DNA from 2 places in the Streptomyces sp. NPDC040589 genome. Region 2 is predicted to be linked to the other one. Evidence: predicted binding sites of a transcription regulator. Region 2 holds the regulator's gene; the other holds the start of a gene.
The links. The regulator HspR, encoded in region 2, represses chaperone genes until heat shock. The targets are predictions, from matches to a motif close to TTGAGNNNNNNNNNCTCAA.
Positions count from the first base shown of each region.

Region 1: a site for HspR is predicted at 3,307-3,325, ahead of lon (endopeptidase La). Genes of this name have one in related genera too.

Region 1 covers NZ_JBVIWP010000001.1:512,418-522,084, reverse strand. Annotated here, with positions in the region: gene ACZ58V_RS02290 (HAMP domain-containing sensor histidine kinase) at 1-546, opposite strand, end outside; gene ACZ58V_RS02285 (response regulator transcription factor) at 543-1,283, opposite strand; gene ACZ58V_RS02280 (spermidine synthase family protein) at 1,419-2,096, opposite strand; gene ACZ58V_RS02275 (rhomboid-like protein) at 2,269-3,078, shown strand; gene lon (endopeptidase La) at 3,348-5,771, shown strand; gene ACZ58V_RS02265 (MarR family winged helix-turn-helix transcriptional regulator) at 5,947-6,441, shown strand; gene ACZ58V_RS02260 (protein phosphatase 2C domain-containing protein) at 6,468-7,253, opposite strand; gene ACZ58V_RS02255 (sensor histidine kinase) at 7,610-9,667, shown strand, end outside.
Region 2 covers NZ_JBVIWP010000005.1:580,896-590,562, forward strand. Annotated here, with positions in the region: gene ACZ58V_RS25455 (MraY family glycosyltransferase) at 137-1,165, shown strand; gene dnaK (molecular chaperone DnaK) at 1,260-3,119, shown strand; gene grpE (nucleotide exchange factor GrpE) at 3,116-3,769, shown strand; gene dnaJ (molecular chaperone DnaJ) at 3,806-4,990, shown strand; gene ACZ58V_RS25475 (heat shock protein transcriptional repressor HspR) at 4,996-5,448, shown strand; gene ACZ58V_RS25480 (sugar ABC transporter substrate-binding protein) at 5,726-6,835, shown strand; gene ACZ58V_RS25485 (DUF418 domain-containing protein) at 6,889-8,103, opposite strand; gene ACZ58V_RS25490 (helix-turn-helix transcriptional regulator) at 8,337-9,374, shown strand; gene ACZ58V_RS25495 (LuxR C-terminal-related transcriptional regulator) at 9,337-9,667, opposite strand, start outside.

The sequences.
Region 1 (9,667 bases), on a different contig from region 2:
CAGCGTCTCCACCAGCCGGCCGAGGCGCTCGGTCTGCTTCAGGGCCGTGCGCATCGTCTCCGGGTCGGCCTGGGTGACGCCGTCGACGATGTTCTCCAGCACCGCGCGCAGACCCGCGATGGGCGTGCGCAGCTCGTGCGAGACGTTCGCCACCAGCTCCTTGCGCTGGCGGTCCTGGGCCTCCAGCTCGTCGGCCATGGCGTTGATCGTCACCGCCAGGTCGCCCAGCTCGTCACGGCGGTTGTCCCGCACCCGGCGGGTGTAGTCGCCCTGCGAGATGGAGCGGGCCACGGCGGTCATCTCGTCCAGCGGCGCGGTGAGCGAATGGGCCACGAACTGCGTGATGAGAAGTGTGGCGATCATCGAGAAGACCGTGATGAAGCGCAGCTCCGTCTTCGTGTGCACCGCGATCACCGACAGACCAGTGGTGATCAGCACCGAGATGACGACCAGCGCGCCCAGCTTGGTCTTGATCGAGAACGGGCTCACCCCGCCCCAGGGTTCCGGCTCCCCGGGGTTTCTCCGTGCGGCCGGTCCGCCGCTCATGGCGTCGGGGTCTCCAGGGCGTAGCCCACGCCGTGCACCGTACGGATCCGCTCGGCGCCGATCTTCCGGCGCAGCGCCTTGATGTGGCTGTCGACGGTCCGGGTGCCGGAGGCGTCCGCCCAGTCCCAGACCTCGGCGAGCAGCTGCTCGCGCGAGAGCACCGCGCGCGGGGTGTTCGCCAGGCAGACCAGGAGATCGAACTCGGTCGGCGTGAGGTGAACATCCTCACTCCGGACCCGCACGCGTCGCTGAGCGTGATCGATCTCCAGCTCGCCGAGGCGCAGGATGCCGCTGCGCGGCGTCGCGGCGGCCAGCGCGGCCCGCTCCACACGGCGCAGCAGCACGTGCACACGCGCAGCCAGCTCCCGCATCGAGAACGGCTTCGTCATGTAGTCGTCGGCGCCGACGCCCAGCCCGACCAGCATGTCGGTCTCGTCGTCGCGCGCCGTGAGCATCATCACCGGCACCGGCCGTGCGGCCTGCACGCGCCGGCAGACCTCCAGACCGTCGAAGCCGGGCAGCATGATGTCGAGGATCAGCAGGTCGGGCTGCCAGGCCTCGGCCGTGTCGACCGCCGCCGGACCGTCGCCCGCCGTTTGCACGAGGAATCCCTCGGCGCGCAGGCGGGTCGCGATGGCGTCCACGATCGTGGCGTCGTCCTCGACGACGAGAACCCGGCGCTGCGCGCCCGGGGTAGCCGTCGCCGAACCGTTGTGGGAGGTCTGTGTCTGCTCCATCGCCCGCCCCTGGGGTGTGCTTTCCGGAATCAGTGGGGTGATTCCTTCTGACTGGCTATGCCTGCGCATCGTTGCGATTGACGCTTGAATGATCGGCGTCAGGGGAGCAGCGTACGGGGAGTCAGCACACCTTTGCTATCCAGGGCGGATGCCGAGGTGTACGACGTCCGGAACGCCCCGGGCAACCGGGATCTCTTCGGTACGCACCCGCTGGAACCCGGCATTCCGCAAGGTTCCTTCGAATTCCGGCGAGGGCTGGGCGGACCAGACGGCGAGTACGCCACCGGGTCTCAACACCCGTGCGCAGCTTGCCAGTCCGGCGTCCGAGTAGAGATTTCCGTTGCCCTCCGTGACGGTCCAGCCGGGGCCGTTGTCGATGTCGAGGCACAGGGCGTCGAACGTGTTGGATGTCTCATTGACGTACGTCACGAGATCGGATTCGACGATTTTCGCGCGGGGGTCGGCCAAGGCCTCGGCGGAGAACGCGGAGAGCGGGCCGTCGAGGTGCCATTCGACAATCGCGTGCTCGCGTTCCACGACGGAGATCTCTCCCCAGCGGGGGTCCGCCGCCGCGTGGGCGAGGGAGAAGCCGACGCCGAGTCCGCCGATCAGCACGTCCGGGCGGGGCCGGCCGGCCAGGGCGTCCAGGGCCGCGTCGACCAGCCGCCGCTCCGAGCGGCCGTCGGAGGTGTCCATCAGGAAGCAGCCGTTCGCGATGATCTCCAGGCGGTCTCCGTGCCGCCGCAGCACGACCTCGCCGTGCGGGCCCTCGCGACGGTCCAGTACATCGGGCAGGTCGTTCGAGGTGGACATCCGGGCATCCTGGCAGGTGCGGGGTGTCCGGCGCCAAGCATTACGGAGCGGCCGGCGGGGGACGCGGGGCGCGCCTTCCGGGTTGCTGTGAATCGGCTCTCGCGTGGTGCCGGTCACAGACAGGGGGGTAGGAACACGCGAAGGCTGGGACATGACGGAAGGAGCGCCCGTTTTGGAACGCACCGCGCCGCCCGACGAGACGGCCGCGACGGCGTCGGCGGGCGCGCCCGTTTCCGACGGGCCGGGGCTGCTGGACGGGGTCCCGAGGCAGCGGGGCCCGCGAGAGAGCGGGGGTGCGGGCGTACGGGAGTCCGTCGCGGTGGAGGAGCCCCGCCTCCGGACTCCGCGACCCTGGCGGCTGCTGCCCACGCCGACGGGTACGCCGTTCACGTTCGGGTACGCGGTCGTGCTCTGTGTCACCTCGCTGATCTCCGCGTACGCGGACCCCGCACTGGTCCACGCCCTGCTCCAGGCCTCCAGTACCGATGTGGCGCACCTGGTGCGGACGCCGGGGCTGGTGCTGGTCGGCAGCGCGCTGTGGGTCGCGGGCGGGGTGGCCTCGCCGTTCACGATCGGGTTCGTGCTGGTGCTGACCGCGCTGGAACGGCGGATCGGGGGCCTGCGCACGGCCGGTGTCTTCCTGCTCGGACACGTCCTGGCCACGCTGGCGACCGAGGTCCCGGTGGGGCTCGCGGTGCTGGCCGGGCACCTCCCCGACAGTTCGCTGCACCGCCTCGACTACGGCGTCAGCTTCGGCGTCGCGGCCGGCACCGGCGCCCTGGCCGGCCTGCTGCCGCTCTGGCCGCGCGTGCCGCTGCTGGCCGTCTTCGGCGGGATGCTCCTCCAGGACCTCCTCGCCTTCACCGACCCGATGACGAACTGGGGTCACCTGATCGCCCTGGCCATCGGCATCGCGACCTGGCCGGTACTCCGGCGGTGGCGCGCGAAGCGCGCGGCGACCTCCCGGCCCGGCGCCTCGTAGAACCCTCGCCCCGCGGGTGTCGGCGACGGCGGTCGCGCCCGTCCGGCGCGGCGGCCACACCCGTGTCACCCCGTCGCGCGACCAGCCGCGCATCCGGTAGCCGGTAGCCGCCGGGAGCGTCCCCGGCCGCGCCCCGCGACACGACCATTCGTCCCCCCTCCTCCCCCTCCCCGCAGGTGATCGCTCACAGCGAACGGCCATCGGGGAACATCCGGCAGCTCCCGTGCATTGAGTCGGCATAGCTCAACTTGACTGCCAAAGGGGAGATCATGGCTGCTGAGTCCAAGGCGTTCACACCGCTCACCCTGCCCGTGCTGCCGCTCGACGGCGAGGTCGTGCTGCCCGGGATGGTGGTCCCGCTGGATCTGAGTGACTCCGAGGTCCGTGCCGCGGTGGAGGCCGCTCAGGCCGCTGCCAGGTCAACGCCCGGAAAGCCCCAGGTACTCCTGGTGCCGCGGATCGACGGGACCTACGCGAACACCGGTGTCCTGGGCACCGTCGAGCAGGTCGGCCGGCTCGCCGACGGCGACCCGGGCGCGCTGATCCGCGGCCGGGGCCGGGTGCGCATCGGGGCGGGGACCACGGGTCCCGGCGCCGCCCTCTGGGTCGAGGGCACCCGCCTCGACGAGACCGTGCCGGAGCCCCTGCCCGGCCAGGTCACCGAACTGGTCAAGGAATACAAGGCCCTCGCCACCGCATGGCTGCGCAATCGCGGCGCGTGGCAGGTCGTCGACCGGGTCCAGGCCATCGACGACATCTCGGCGCTCGCCGACAACTCCGGCTACTCGCCTTTCCTGACCACCGACCAGAAGATCGAGCTGCTGGAGACCACCGACCCGGTGGCCCGGCTGAAGCTCGCCGCCCAGCAGCTGCGCGACCACCTCGCCGAGCAGGACGTGGCCGAGTCCATCGCCAAGGACGTCCAGGAAGGCGTCGACAAGCAGCAGCGCGAGTTCCTGCTGCGGCGTCAGCTGGAAGCCGTCCGCAAGGAGCTGCGCGAGCTGAACGGCGAGCAGGACGGCGAGGAGTCCGACGACTACCGCGCCCGTGTGGAGGCCGCCGACCTGCCGGAGAACGTCCGCGAGGCCGCGCTCAAGGAGGTCGACAAGCTGGAGCGGTCCTCCGACCAGTCGCCCGAGGGCTCGTGGATCCGCACCTGGCTCGACACGGTCCTGGAGATGCCGTGGAACGAGCGCACCGAGGACGCGTACGACATCCAGGGCGCCCAGGCCGTCCTCGACGCCGAGCACGCGGGTCTTCAGGACGTGAAGGAGCGGATCACCGAGTACCTCGCGGTGCGCAAGCGGCGTACCGACCGGGGTCTCGGCGTGGTCGGCGGGCGGCGCGGCGGTGCCGTGCTCGCGCTCGTGGGACCGCCCGGCGTCGGCAAGACCAGCCTCGGCGAGTCCGTCGCCCACGCGATGGGCCGGAAGTTCGTGCGCGTGGCCCTCGGCGGTGTGCGCGACGAGGCCGAGATCCGCGGTCACCGGCGTACGTACGTCGGCGCGCTGCCCGGCCGTGTCGTCCGTGCCATCAAGGAGGCCGGGTCGATGAACCCGGTCGTGCTGCTCGACGAGATCGACAAGGTGGGCTCGGACTTCCGGGGCGACCCGGCCGCCGCCCTCCTCGAAGTCCTCGACCCGGCGCAGAACCACACCTTCCGGGACCACTACCTGGAGGTCGAGCTGGACCTTTCGGACGTGGTCTTCCTGGCCACCGCCAACGTCCTGGAGGCCATCCCGGAGGCGCTGGCCGACCGGATGGAGATCGTCCGCCTGGACGGCTACACCGAGGACGAGAAGGTCGTCATCGCCCGCGACCATCTGCTGCCGCGCCAGCTGGAGCGGGCCGGGCTCGCCGAGGGCGAGGTGACCGTCGACGAGGGCGCGCTGCGCAAGCTCGCCGGTGAGTACACGCGCGAGGCGGGCGTCCGCAATCTGGAGCGGTCCGTCGCACGGCTGCTGCGCAAGGTCGCCGCCCAGCACGAACTGGGCGAGCGGAAGCTGCCGTACACCGTCACGGACGAGGATCTGCGCGGGCTGATCGGCCGGCCGCACCACGTGCCCGAGTCCGCGCAGGACCCGGCCGAGCGGCGGACCGCGGTCCCGGGCGTGGCGACCGGGCTCGCGGTGACGGGAGCGGGCGGTGACGTGCTGTTCGTGGAGGCGTCGCTCGCCGACCCGGAGACGGGCGCGGCCGGGCTGACCCTGACCGGCCAGCTGGGCGACGTGATGAAGGAGTCCGCGCAGATCGCGCTGAGCTTCCTGCGCTCCCGCGGTGCCGAGCTCGAACTGCCGGTGGGTGATCTGAAGGACCGGGGCGTGCACATCCACTTCCCGGCGGGCGCGGTCCCCAAGGACGGCCCCAGCGCCGGCATCACGATGACCACGGCCCTCGCGTCCCTGTTGTCCGGCCGGCTGGTCCGCACGGACGTGGCGATGACCGGCGAGGTCTCGCTGACCGGGCGGGTCCTGCCGATCGGCGGCGTGAAGCAGAAGCTGCTGGCCGCGCACCGCGCCGGGGTCACCACCGTGATCATCCCCAAGCGCAACGAACCCGACCTGGACGATGTCCCGGCCGAGGTGCTGGACGGGCTCGACGTCCACGCCGTGACCGACGTCCGCCAGGTCCTGGAGCTGGCGCTCGCGCCCGCGACCGCGGGTGCGGCGCCGGAGGTTCCGGTCGCGGCGTGACGGACGTGACCGGATAGGGGAAGGCCCGGGTTCTCGTGAGGGAGGCCCGGGCCTTCACCGTGTGGTGGCCCTGTGTACGAGCGCGCCGTGACCTGCGGAATACTTGCCGAACTGCGGTGATGACGGCAGGTGACGGAGAATCTCAGTACGGGGCGAGATCGAGGCAGGGGCTGACGTGCAGGACAACGGGAACGGCGACGGGCCGGGAGGCGAATCCGCCCTGGCCGCGAGCGGTGTGGATCAGCCCGCCTTCCTCGCGCTGGAGCGCGAGCTGACCGTGCTGCTGCGGCGTGCTCGGGCCAACCAGGGCGAGATGGCCCGCGAGGTCCACCCCGACCTGGAGTCGTCCGCGTACGGGCTCCTCGTCCGGCTCGACGAGTGCGGCAAACAGCGGGCCACCGAGCTCGCCGCCTACATCGGCGTCGGCAAGGCCACCATGTCCCGCCAGCTGCGCGCCCTGGAGGAACTCGGGCTGGTGGCGCGCGAGCCCGACCCCGCCGACGGCCGCGCCTGGCTCGTCGCCCTCACCCAGGAGGGCCAGGACCGCGTCCGCCGGGTGCGGGAGGCCCGCCGCGCCCGTTACGCCGGCCGCCTTGCCGACTGGGACACCCACGAGGTCACGGAACTGGCCCGGCTGCTGCACCAGCTCAACCGGGGCATGGAGAAGTAGCTCCCGGCGCCCAGGCCGGACACGGCCTAAAACTCGACGAACACCACCGTCGCGTCGTCGTGCGTCTTGCTCCGGCCCAGGAACGTCCTGGTGGTGTCCCCCCGTTCCAGCGCCCGTACGCGGTCCACCAGTGCCTGGGGTCCCTCCTTGCGTACGAGCTGGAAGCAGTCCGTCCAGTCGCCCTCCTCGAACCTCTCCACCCAGCGGGTGGCGCCGTCCGTCAGGGCGGTCAGGGCGCGTACCTCGTGGCGCGGCACCGTTCCGGTCACCGCCCGCCGGGCCACCGAGGGGTCGGCGGCCGCGGTGAAGAAGCCGCCCTCCTTGTTGCGGACCGTGGAGTCCACCAGTGCGTCCGTGGCCAGGGCCGAGCGGGGGAGCAGGGAGAGGCGGTCGTCGAGGACGGGCGTCACCGCGCCGTCGGGGGACTCCAGGAGGAGGGCGGAGTCCGAGAGCACCAGGTACTCCACCGTGTCCGGGGTCCAGCGGGCCACGACCACCGTGGCCTGCGGTGTCCGGGGGTGAGAAAGGTCACAGGTTGCGGCGTGCGCCTCGGAGGTACGCGCGATGGCGCGGGACAAGGCGTCGACCAGGGGAGCATCCGGGAGTGAAACGGTCAGTTCGGTCAGAGCTCCGCCGAGGCGTGCGGTGAACCAGGGGACGGAATGCAGGCACCCCGTCCCGCCCTTCGGTGGCGTGACACCGTCCAGGACGACGACCGAACCGCCCTGTCCGGAGGCCGGTAGTCCGACACTGGTGAAGTCCTCGTTGGGGCGGTCGGCGTCTCCCGGCTCCGAGGCGAGTTCAGTGCGCATCCAGCCAGTCTGCACGAGCCCTTCACAAGGGTTGCAAAAGGCTGGCAATAGTTGCGGGGTCGGTGCGGCAGCGCAGGTCAGACGCCTGTTTTGGGAGGGAATGCTTTGTTCCGGGAAGGCGTGGTGGCGAATATTGCCACCGCCCGCCGCCGGCGTCCAACCGGCGTGCCGCGCAAGGCCGCTGCAAGGGCCAGCGGAACTTGCCCCTCAACTCTCGTCCGGGGTTCACTCCTTCGGGTGGCGGGTCAGGTGATGCGCGTGCGCTGCCCACCGGCGCTGGGAGGGTCGGGAAGTGTACCGGGAGTACGCGCCAGTTGACGGAGCGTCACCCGGGCCCATGGGTTCACGAGTCAGGAATGCGAGCACCGGTGCAGAAGACGCGGCCTCGTCGTACAGGCAAGCAGACGGCCCCCGCTCAGGGCACTGAGCCGACGCCCCCCACCGGCAAGGGCCGCCCCACGCACGTACGCAACCGGCTCATCGTCGCCGTGGCCGTGGTCGCCGCGGCCATCGCCGGAGCCGGCACCCCGTCCGTCCTGGCCGCCTCCGGGCAACTGCACGACTCGCAGGAACTGGTGACGCTCGCGGAGCAGACGCAGGACGCCCTCGGGCTCGCGCACTCCCTCGCCGACGAGCGCGACGACGTCACCTCCTACATAGCGGCCGGCCGCCCCAAGGCCAAGGCGCCCTCCGAGCAGCGCAGCGCCCGCGTGGACCGGCAGGTCGAGGAACTGCGGGCCGACACCGACACACCCGCCTCGCTCCGCTCGGACCTCGACGACATCGCCGCCGTCCGCCGGGCGGCGCTCACCGGCAAGAGCAGCGCGCTCGAAGCGCACCAGGCGTACTCCACCTCCATCACCCAACTCCACCGGCTCGCCGAGCAGCTTGCGCAGCAGACGCCGCCCCGCGCGGGCTCCGGCGCCTACGCCCGGGCCGAGCTGGACTCCGCCGTCCAGCAGGCCGCAGCGGCCCGCGGGCTGCTGCTCGCCGCCCTCAGCGTGCCGCGCGGCGAGACGGTCACCGACCCCGTCACCGGCCTGCCGGCCGAGACCTCCTCCGACGCCGACGCCCGGCAGCGCGACGCCCTGAGCGCCGCCGCCCAGCAGGCCCGGCTGCGCTCCGACGCGGCGCTGGCCGACTTCCGCGACACCGCGCCCAAGGCGGCCCGCACCTCGTTCGACTCCACGGTCACCGGCACCGAGGTCAACTCCGCCGAGAAGTACCTCGCCGCCCTCACCGACCAGCCGACGCTGGCGGGCAGCGAGCTCTCCGTCGACACGAAGCGGCTGGACGCGGCCCTCTCGGCCCGGGTCGACCTGATGCGCGGCGTGGAGTCCGCCCTCTACGACCGGAGCACCAAGGACCTCGAGGCGCTGCGCGACGACGACGTCACCGCGCTGGAGATCCGCATCGCCGTCCTCGGCGCCCTCATGCTGCTCGCCGTCGGCGTCGCCACGGGCATGGCCCGCAGCCTCACCCGGCCCCTGGCGGTCCTGCGGCTGGGGTCGAAGCGCCTCGCCGAGGCCGAGGACCCGGGGGCCGAGGAGCCGGTGAAGTTCACCGGCCGCAACGACGAGTTCGCCCAGGTCGTCCGCTCCGTCAACGCCCTGCACGAGCACGCGGCCGCCCTGACCGGGCGGATCGGCACGCTGGAGTCCGACCGCAAGCACCTCGTCGGCCAGCGCCAGAAGATGGCCGACGCACGCGAGGAACTGCGAGGCGAACTCGCCGAGTCCGTCGCCCAGCTGGAGCGGGTGCGCACGGCCATCGGCGGCACGTTCGTCAACCTCGCGCTGCGCACCCTCGGACTGGTCGAGCGGCAACTGGCCGTCATCGAGAACCTGGAGGAGCGCGAGCAGGACCCGGACCGGCTCGCGACCCTCTTCAAGCTCGACCACTTCGCGACGGTCATGCGCCGGCACAGCGAGAACCTCCTGGTCCTCGCCGGCACCGAGCACGTCCAGCACGCCGCCGGGCCCGTGCCGCTCGTGGACATCGTCCGTGCGGCGGTGAGCGAGATCGAGCGGTACGAGCGGGTCCGCATCGCCGCGCTGCCGCCGCACGCGCACATAGCCGGGTTCGCCGCGGACGACCTCTCCCACCTGCTGGCCGAACTCATGGAGAACGCCACCTCGTTCTCCCCGCCCGACCTGCCCGTCGAGGTCTCCGGCTGGCTGCTGGAGAGCGGCGAGGTCATGCTCTCCGTCCAGGACGAGGGCATCGGCATGACCGAGGACCGGCTGGAGCGCCTGAACTCCCGCCTCGCCGAATTCGACCCGGAGGCGCCCTACGACCAGGAGGGTGAGGACGGTCTCGGCCTCGGCCTGTACGTCGTGGCCCGCCTCGCCCACCGTCACGGGGTGCGCGTGCAGTTGCGCGAGCAGAAGCAGGGCGGTGTCGCGGCGGTCGTC
Region 2 (9,667 bases):
TGAGACTACCCCTATCCTCCGCCGCACTGTAGCCGGGTGGGGGGTGATCTGAATCGCTGAGGGTTGCCTCAGATCCGGTCGCGATCCGGTCGTGTTAGTCGTACCGAATTGTCATAGTCCCGCCTAACTTATATCCGTGCTCTACGGGATCGCTGCCGCCGCCATCGCCCTGCTGCTCACCGCCCTGCTCGCCGCCCTCCTCCGGGCGCCCGCCCGGTGGTCGCGGCTGGTCGACCGGCGGCGGCAGCGAGAGGTGCCGCTGTCCGGTGGTGTGGCCGTCGTGGTGGTCACCGGCGGGGTGGTGTGCGCCTACGGCTGGGTGGAGGGCGTGCCGACCGGGGGCGAGGTGCGGGAACTGCTCGTCGCCGGGGGTGTGGTGGCCCTGCTCGGGCTGGTCGACGACGTCTGGCGGCTGCGGCGGCGGGTGCTGTTCGCCGGTACGGCCGTGGCGGCCGCGTGCGTCGTGCCGTACGGGGAGACGGGCGTGGGGACCGGGCTGCTGGCCGTCGTGTGGGTCGCGGGGCTGACCCTCGGGTTCCGGGGGGTCGATCACGCCGACGGGCTCGCCGGGACCGTGGGGGTCGTCACCGCCTTCGGGGTGGGGGTCTGCGCCGCGGTCGAGGTGATGGACGGGATCGCCGTGCTGATGAGCGTGCTGGCCGCCGCGCTGACCGGGTTCCTCATGCACAACTGGCATCCCGCCCGGGTCGCGCTCGGCGCGTGCGGGTCCATGTCCGCGGGGTTCGTGATCGCCATGGGGACCGTGTACGCGCGGGCCGGGTTCGGGCTCGGGGAGAGCGCGGGGGTGCTGTTCGCGCTGACGGCCCTGGTGTGTGCCGATGCCGGGCTGGTCCTGCTGTCGCGGCGGATGGCCGGCCGGGCCGTTCTCCGCAGTGGCCCCGACCATCTCGCGCACCGGCTGCGGCGGCTCGGGCTGACCGCGCCGGGCGCGAGCCTGCTGCTGGGGACCGGGGCGTTGTCCGGGGTGGCCGTCGGGGTACTCGCGCACGCCGGCTGGGTCGGCGACGACGCGCTGTGGTGGGTGGCGGGGGCGGCACTCGTCGTCGTCCTCGCTGTGTCACGCGTCTCGGTGTACCCCTCCCGTGGCCCTCGGCGTGAGATGTCACCGCAGGTCAGAGTCCCGTTGCGTGTAAGGAACGGATAAGACTTGAGTCCGGTCGACTCAGCTCTGTTGACCGGTTGCGGGCCGTCGTGCACACTTGAGTCCGTTCCACTCAAGTCAGCTGGAGGAATCAACCATGGCACGTGCGGTCGGCATCGACCTGGGCACGACTAACTCCGTCGTCAGCGTTCTGGAGGGCGGCGAGCCCACCGTCATCACCAACGCCGAGGGCGCCAGGACCACGCCGTCCGTCGTCGCCTTCGCCAAGAACGGTGAAGTGCTCGTCGGAGAGGTGGCCAAGCGCCAGGCGGTCACGAACGTGGACCGGACCATCCGCTCCGTCAAGCGGCACATGGGCACGGACTGGAAGATCGAGCTCGACGGGAAGCCCTTCAACCCGCAGCAGATCAGCGCCTTCGTGCTCCAGAAGCTGAAGCGGGACGCCGAGTCCTACCTGGGCGAGAAGGTGACCGACGCGGTCATCACCGTCCCGGCGTACTTCAACGACTCCGAGCGTCAGGCCACGAAGGAGGCCGGCGAGATCGCGGGCCTCAACGTCCTGCGCATCGTCAACGAGCCCACCGCGGCCGCCCTGGCGTACGGCCTCGACAAGGACGACCAGACCATCCTGGTCTTCGACCTCGGTGGCGGTACGTTCGACGTCTCGCTGCTGGAGATCGGCGACGGCGTCGTCGAGGTGAAGGCCACCAACGGTGACAACCACCTCGGTGGTGACGACTGGGACCAGCGCATCGTCGACTACCTGGTCCAGCAGTTCCAGTCCGGCCACGGCGTGGACCTGGGCAAGGACAAGATGGCCCTGCAGCGTCTGCGCGAGGCCGCCGAGAAGGCGAAGATCGAGCTGTCCTCGTCCACCGAGACCTCGATCAACCTGCCCTACATCACCGCCTCCGCCGAGGGCCCCCTGCACCTCGACGAGAAGCTCACCCGCGCCCAGTTCCAGCAGCTGACCGCGGACCTGCTGGAGCGCTGCAAGACGCCGTTCCACAACGTCATCAAGGACGCCGGGATCAACCTCTCCGAGATCGACCACGTCGTTCTCGTCGGTGGCTCCACGCGTATGCCCGCCGTCGCCGAACTGGTCAAGGACCTGACCGGCGGCAAGGACGCCAACAAGGGCGTCAACCCGGACGAGGTCGTCGCCATCGGCGCCGCCCTGCAGGCCGGTGTCCTCAAGGGCGAGGTCAAGGACGTCCTGCTCCTCGACGTCACCCCGCTGTCCCTCGGTATCGAGACCAAGGGCGGCATCATGACCAAGCTCATCGAGCGGAACACGACGATCCCGACCAAGCGGTCCGAGATCTTCACCACCGCCGAGGACAACCAGCCCTCCGTGCAGATCCAGGTCTACCAGGGCGAGCGCGAGATCGCGGCGTACAACAAGAAGCTCGGGATGTTCGAGCTGACCGGTCTGCCCCCGGCGCCCCGCGGCGTCCCGCAGATCGAGGTGTCCTTCGACATCGACGCCAACGGCATCATGCACGTCACGGCGAAGGACCTCGGCACCGGCAAGGAGCAGAAGATGACCGTCACCGGCGGCTCCTCGCTGCCGAAGGACGAGGTCGACCGCATGCGCCAGGAGGCCGAGCAGTACGCGGAGGAGGACCACAAGCGCCGCGAGGCCGCCGAGTCCCGCAACCAGGGCGAGCAGCTCGTCTACCAGACCGAGAAGTTCCTCAAGGACAACGAGGACAAGGTCCCGGGCGAGATCAAGACCGAGGTCGAAGAGGCCGTCAATGAGCTGAAGGAAAAGCTCAAGGGCGAGGACTCGGCCGAGATCCGCACCGCCACGGAGAAGGTCGCGGCCGTCTCGCAGAAGCTCGGCCAGGCCATGTACGCCGACGCGAACGCCGCGCAGGCCGACGGCGCCTCCGCCGGAGCCGGCGCTGGTGCCGGTGCCGGTGACGCCAAGGCCGACGACGACGTCGTCGACGCCGAGATCGTCGACGAGGACCGGAAGGATGGTGCCGCGTGACGGAGGAGACCCCGGGCTTCGACGAGCAGCAGCCCGACGTCCCTTCCGGCGCCACCTCCGATGACGCCGAGCCGAAGGCCGCCTCCTCCTCCGAGGAGGGGGCGGCCCCGGCCGGGGACACGGGTCAGGACGTGGCCCTGGTGGCCCAGCTGGACCAGGCCCGCACGGCGCTCAACGAGCGCACGGGCGACCTCCAGCGCCTCCAGGCCGAGTTCCAGAACTACCGCCGCCGGGTCGAGCGCGACCGGATCGCGGTCAAGGAGATCGCCATCGCGAATCTCCTGACCGAGCTCCTGCCCGTGCTCGACGACATCGGCCGCGCGCGTGAACACGGCGAACTGGTCGGCGGCTTCAAGTCCGTCGCCGAGTCGCTGGAGAGCACCGCGGCGAAGATGGGCCTGCAGCAGTTCGGCAAGGAGGGCGAGCCCTTCGACCCGACGATCCACGAAGCCCTGATGCACAGCTACGCACCCGACGTCACCGAGACGACGTGCGTGGCGATTCTGCAGCCCGGGTACCGGATCGGCGAGCGCACCATCCGCCCCGCGCGGGTGGCTGTGGCCGAACCCCAGCCGGGGGCGCAGACGGTCAAGGCGGACGAGTCCGCCGACGCCGACGACAAGGAGAGCGGTGGCCCGGACGAGGGCTGACGTCATATCGGACGACAGGAAGGAGGGGCGTCGAGGATGAGCACCAAGGACTTCATCGAGAAGGACTACTACAAGGTCCTCGGCGTCCCCAAGGACGCCACCGAGGCCGAGATCAAGAAGGCGTACCGGAAGCTCGCCCGCGAGAACCACCCGGACGCCAACAAGGGAAACGTCAAGGCGGAGGAGCGCTTCAAGGAGATCTCCGAGGCCAACGACATTCTCGGCGACCCCAAGAAGCGCAAGGAGTACGACGAGGCACGCGCCCTCTTCGGCAACGGCGGCTTCCGGCCGGGGCCCGGCGGGAGCGGCGGCTCCTTCAACTTCGACCTGGGCGACCTCTTCGGAGGCGGCCCCCAGGGCCAAGGACAGGGAGCCGGCGGCTTCGGCGGCGGGATCGGTGACGTCTTCGGGGGCCTGTTCAACCGCGGCGGCGCGGGCGCGGGGACGCGCACGCACCCGCGGCGCGGCCAGGACATCGAGTCCGAGGTCACGCTCAGCTTCACCGAGGCGATCGAGGGCGCGACGGTCCCGCTGCGGATGTCCTCGCAGTCACCCTGCAAGGCCTGCTCGGGCACCGGCGACAAGAACGGCACACCGCGCGTGTGCCCGACCTGCGTCGGCACCGGGCAGGTCGCCCGGGGCAGCGGCGGGGGCTTCTCCCTCACCGACCCCTGCCCGGACTGCAAGGGCCGCGGCCTGATCGCGGAGCACGCCTGCGAGGTCTGCAAGGGCAGCGGCCGGGCCAAGTCCTCGCGGACCATGCAGGTGCGCATCCCCGCGGGCGTCAGCGACGGCCAGCGGATCCGGCTGCGCGGCAAGGGAGCACCCGGTGAGCGGGGCGGCCCGGCGGGTGACCTGTACGTGGTCGTGCACGTCGACTCCCACCCGGTGTTCGGCCGCAAGGACGACAACCTCACCGTCACCGTCCCGGTGACCTTCGCCGAGGCGGCCCTCGGCGGCGAGGTCCGGGTGCCGACGCTGGGCGGCCCGCCCGTCACGCTGAAGCTGCCGCCGGGCACGCCCAACGGCCGCACCATGCGCGCCCGGGGCAAGGGCGCGGTCCGCAAGGACGGCACCCGCGGGGACCTTCTGGTCACCGTCGAGGTGAGTGTTCCGACGGACCTGACGGGGAAGGCTCGTGACGCACTCGAGGCGTATCGCGAGGCGACTTCGGGTGAGGATCCGCGGGCGGATCTGTTCCAGGCCGCGAAGGGAGCATGAGGCAGATGGACGGTCGTCGGCGCAATCCGTATGAACTGACCGAGGAAACCCCGGTCTACGTCATCTCGGTGGCGGCCCAGCTGTCCGGCCTGCACCCTCAGACCCTGCGCCAGTACGACCGCCTCGGCCTGGTGTCCCCCGACCGCACCGCCGGCCGGGGCCGGCGCTACTCGGCCCGCGACATCCAACTGCTCCGTCAGGTGCAGCAGTTGTCGCAGGACGAGGGCATCAACCTCGCCGGCATCAAGCGCATCATCGAACTGGAGAACCAGGTCGCCGCGCTCCAGGCCCGTGCGGCCGAACTGGAGAACGCGCTCGACGGCGCGGCGGCGGCGATGCGCCAGCGCGAGGCGGCGGTGCACGCGTCGTACCGCCGCGACCTCGTGCCGTACCAGGAGGTACAGCAGAGCAGCGCGCTGGTGGTGTGGCGGCCGAAGCGGCAGCAGCAGTCGGACTGACTGCCTGTCCAGAGTCTGTGAAAGGGGCCGGGAGGCAACTCCCGGCCCCTTTCGCATGTCTTGGCCCGGTTTCGCCGGGTCTCCCGCCGATGGGTGGCCCGTGCAGGGAGCCTGGAGGTGATTCCGCAGAGTCTTCACAACGCTCGCGGAGCGTGGTGTTGTCATCTCGTTAAGTGCTTCCGCTTGACGCTGGGGGCCGCGTCCGCGTTGGCTTTTCAGTCACATGGGCCACAAAGCTGTGCCCACGTCCGAATCACACGTGAAGTGAGCTCCCGACATGCGTCGTCGTATCTCCATATCCGTGGCCGCGGCCGCGATGTCCGTCACGCTCGCCGGCTGCGGCGCGCTCAACGCGACGGGGAGCAGTGACGACGCGAGCCCGGCCAAGGGGAACGACATCACGGTGGGCCTGTTGCTACCGGAGAAGGCGAACACCCGGTACGAGAACTTCGACTACCCGATCATCAAGACGAAGGTCGAGTCCCTCACCAACAACAAGGGCCGCGTCGAGTACGCCAACGCCGAGGCGGACGCCGACACGCAGGCGGGCCAGATGCAGCAGATGATCGACGACCGGGTCGACGTGATCCTGCTGGACGCGGTCGACTCGCAGGCCATCGCGAGCGGCGTCAAGAAGGCCAAGGAGGCGGGCATCCCGGTCATCGCCTACGACCGGCTGGCCGAGGGACCGATCGAGGCCTACATCTCCTTCGACAACGAACTGGTCGGCGAGGTCCAGGGGCGCAGCCTGCTGGAGGCCATCGGCGAGGACGCGAGCCTCTCCGACAAGATCGTCATGATGAACGGCTCGTCGACCGACCCGAACGCCAAGCAGTTCAAGGCGGGTGCGATGTCCGCGCTGAACGGCAAGGTGACGATCGCGCAGTCCTTCGACACCAAGGACTGGAAGCCGGAGAACGCGCAGGCCAACATGGCCGACGCGATCCAGGCGATCGGCAAGGACGACATCGCCGCCGTCTACTCCGCCAACGACGGCATGGCCGGCGGCATCGTCAAGGCGCTGGAGGTCGCGGGCGTGACCGACCTGCCCCCGATCACCGGGCAGGACGCGGAGCTCCCGGCGGTGCAGCGGATCATCGCGGGCGAGCAGTACATGAGTGTGTACAAGTCGTACCCGCAGGAGGCCGAGAACGCCGCGGAGATGGCCGTGGCCAAGGTCCAGGGCCGGGACATCCAGTTCGCCGCCCTCACCCGCGACAAGGTCGACAGCCCCACCCACAAGGGCATACCGGCCCAGCTGGTGCCCGTGGTCGCGCTGACGAAGGGGAACATCAAGGACACGGTGGTCGCGGACGACATCTACAAGCTGTCGGACATCTGCACGGCCAAGTACCGGGCGGCGTGCGAGGCGATCGGCCTGAAGTGAGCCGGTGAGGAGTTGCTTCGCGCGTACGAGCGGCTTCGCGCGTACGGAGCCGCTCAGCCCCGGTGGGCCGCCTCGCGCTCCGGCGCTCCCGGTGTGCCGGCCCTGCCCGGCCGTCCGGCCAGGGTGATCACCCGGAGCAGCCACTCGGCGGGCCCGTGCCGGTGGCGCCGGGTCCACACCGTGCTGAGAGCGAGCTGCAGCGCGTAGACGGCACCCGCGAGCAGCAGCACGGCGGCCGGCCCCACCTGCCCGTAGAGGGACAGGCCGTACGCCGTGGCCACGAACATCATGATCAGGGACTGCCCGAGGTAGTTCGTGAGCGCCAGGCGCCCCGCCGGGACGAACAGCCGCCGCACCCGGTCTCCCCACGACGAGTGCAGCAGGAGCAGCAGGAGGCAGGCGTACGCGGCCGACAGGGCGGGTGCCGTCAGCATGCCGACGCCGATGCCCAGGAGTTGCCACCGGGCGTCCAGCGGACCGTCCGCGGCGGAGGCGAAGAAGAGGGCGCCAGGGACTCCGGCGGACAGGCCGACGGCCGTGATCCACAGCAGTCGAGGGCGGTCCGCTCCGCCGGATGCGAGCAGGCGCCGCTTCCCCGCGGCCAGACCGAGGAGAAACGCGCCGAGCACGCCCGGAGCCATGAGGAGGGAACCGAGGAGCGCCTCGGGCAGCCGGTCCAGGTTCTCCTGGACGACGGTGCCGGGACTGCCGCGGTAGGCGGCCACGGGCTGCGCGATCGGCTCGTGTGACGCGGGCTCCTCGTCGTCCACCCGCGTGGCCAGTGCCCCCAGTGCGGTGAGGACGACGACGTAGACCCCGTAGATCCAGGCGGCGGCCTTCACGGCGGTGGCCGGCTTGATCCGGCGAGCGCACAGCAGGATCAGGCCGAGGAGTCCGTAGGTCAGCAGGATGTCGCCGCTGTACAGCAGGATCGCGTGTGCCAGTCCGAGCAGCACCAGGCCGAGGGACCGGCGCAGAAAACGCGCGGTGGCGTTTCCTCCGTCCCGCTCGGCGGAGGCCTGTTGCAGGGTGAGGCTGTAGCCGAACAGGAACGAGAACAGCAGGTAGAACTTGAAGGTCGCCAGCGCCGTCACCAGCCAGACTGCGGCCTGGTCCCACGGGGGCGCGTCCGGCCGGCGGATCCCCTCCGTGACGTAAGGGTCCATCATCTGGGCGCTGTTGACCACCAGGATGCCCAGCAGGGCGAAACCCCGCAGCGCGTCGACAGCGGGCAGACGCCGGGGGTCCACCCCGGTGTTGACGGTCACGGGGCCTCCGAGGTGTCCGTGGACGGGCCTGGTCGGGGCCGTCCTCACAGAGGGTCACACGCCGGCTGCGCCCGCACCACCCCCTTCAGGGTTCAGCAGCCCGTGAGGGGGGTGTATTCGGCGGCAAAACGGCTGGAAAAGGGCCGTGGGTGCGGGGGAGCCGTGTTGCGGAGCAGGGCCGGTCCGCGCATAGTTGCGCTGCGGAAAGACGGCGACCGGGGGTGGGATGGGCGATGGCCGGGCACGGGGCGGAGGAGCATCCACACGGTGCTGACCGACTGTGCGAGGCCGGGGATCGCGTGTATTCCCGGGCCGTACGGCGGGGCCGCGTGCCGCGCGGGGATGCCGAACCGGTGCCCTGTCTGCTGGAACTCGCCCTGCTGCACCCGGACCCCGACGACATGGACTGGCTGGTGCCGACCTCCCCGCAGGAGGTCATGACCCGGCTGCTGCGCGGGATGTACGACGAGGTCAGCGCGAGTCAGCGGCGGGTGGGTTCGGCGGTGGAGGCCGTCGAGTGGTACGCCGGTCTCGGCCGCCGGGTGCGTCCGGCCTCGTCATGGGGGGAGGGGTCGGCGATCCGGGTGCTGGACGGACTCGCCCGGATCCAGACGGCGGTGGACGAGGCGACCCAGGCGTGCACGACCGAGGTGCTCACGGTCCAGCCCGGGGGCATCCGGCGCGAGGCGGAACTCTCCGAGGGCCTGCACCGGGCGCTGGCGCTGCGCGGCCGGGGCGTGCGGATGCGGGACCTGTACACCCATGTCGCCCGGCACGGGCAGGGGCTGCTGACGTATCTGGAGCTGATGGGTGACGCCGTGGAGGCGCGCACCCTGGACGAGGTGATCGACCGGCTGATCCTCTTCGACCGGACGGTGGCCTTCATCCCCGCCAACACCGACCGCACGATGGCCCTGGAGCTGCGGCATCCCGCGATCGTCGAGTACCTGGTGACCATGTTCGAGCGCCTGTGGCGCCTCGCCATCCCCCTGACCGCGCCGCTCCCCGAGACCGGCATCGAGGGCATCTCCCACCGGGAGCAGTCCATCGCGGCCCTGCTGGCGGAGGGCCACCAGGACGCGGTGATCGCGGAACGGCTGGGGATAAGCGTCCGGACCTGCCGGGCGCACATCGCCCGGCTCTCGGAGACGCTGGGGGCGGCGAGCCGTACGCAACTGGGCGTACGCATCGCCCAGGCAGGCCTGGACGGCCCACCGCGCTCCGCCGCGTCCCTCAGGGTTCCGGGTCAAGAATCCCCGACCGTCCGATGAGAAACCCGAGCTGTGCCCGGCTCTGACTGCCCAGCGTCGCCGCGAGCTTGGCGATGTGAACACGCGCGGTACGGATGTTCATGCCGAGCCGGTCGGCTATGACGGCGTCGGTGTGGCCTTCTACGAGGAGGGCGGCGATGGCGCGTTGGCGGGGGGTGATGCCGTTGCTGGAGGGCTGGGGGGCGGCGTCAGGGAACACCGGGGTGGCGAGGCGCCAGAGGCGGTCGAACGTGGTGGCCAGGTAGCCGACGATGGCCGGATGGCGGATCTCCAGCGCGAGGCCGCCGTCGCCG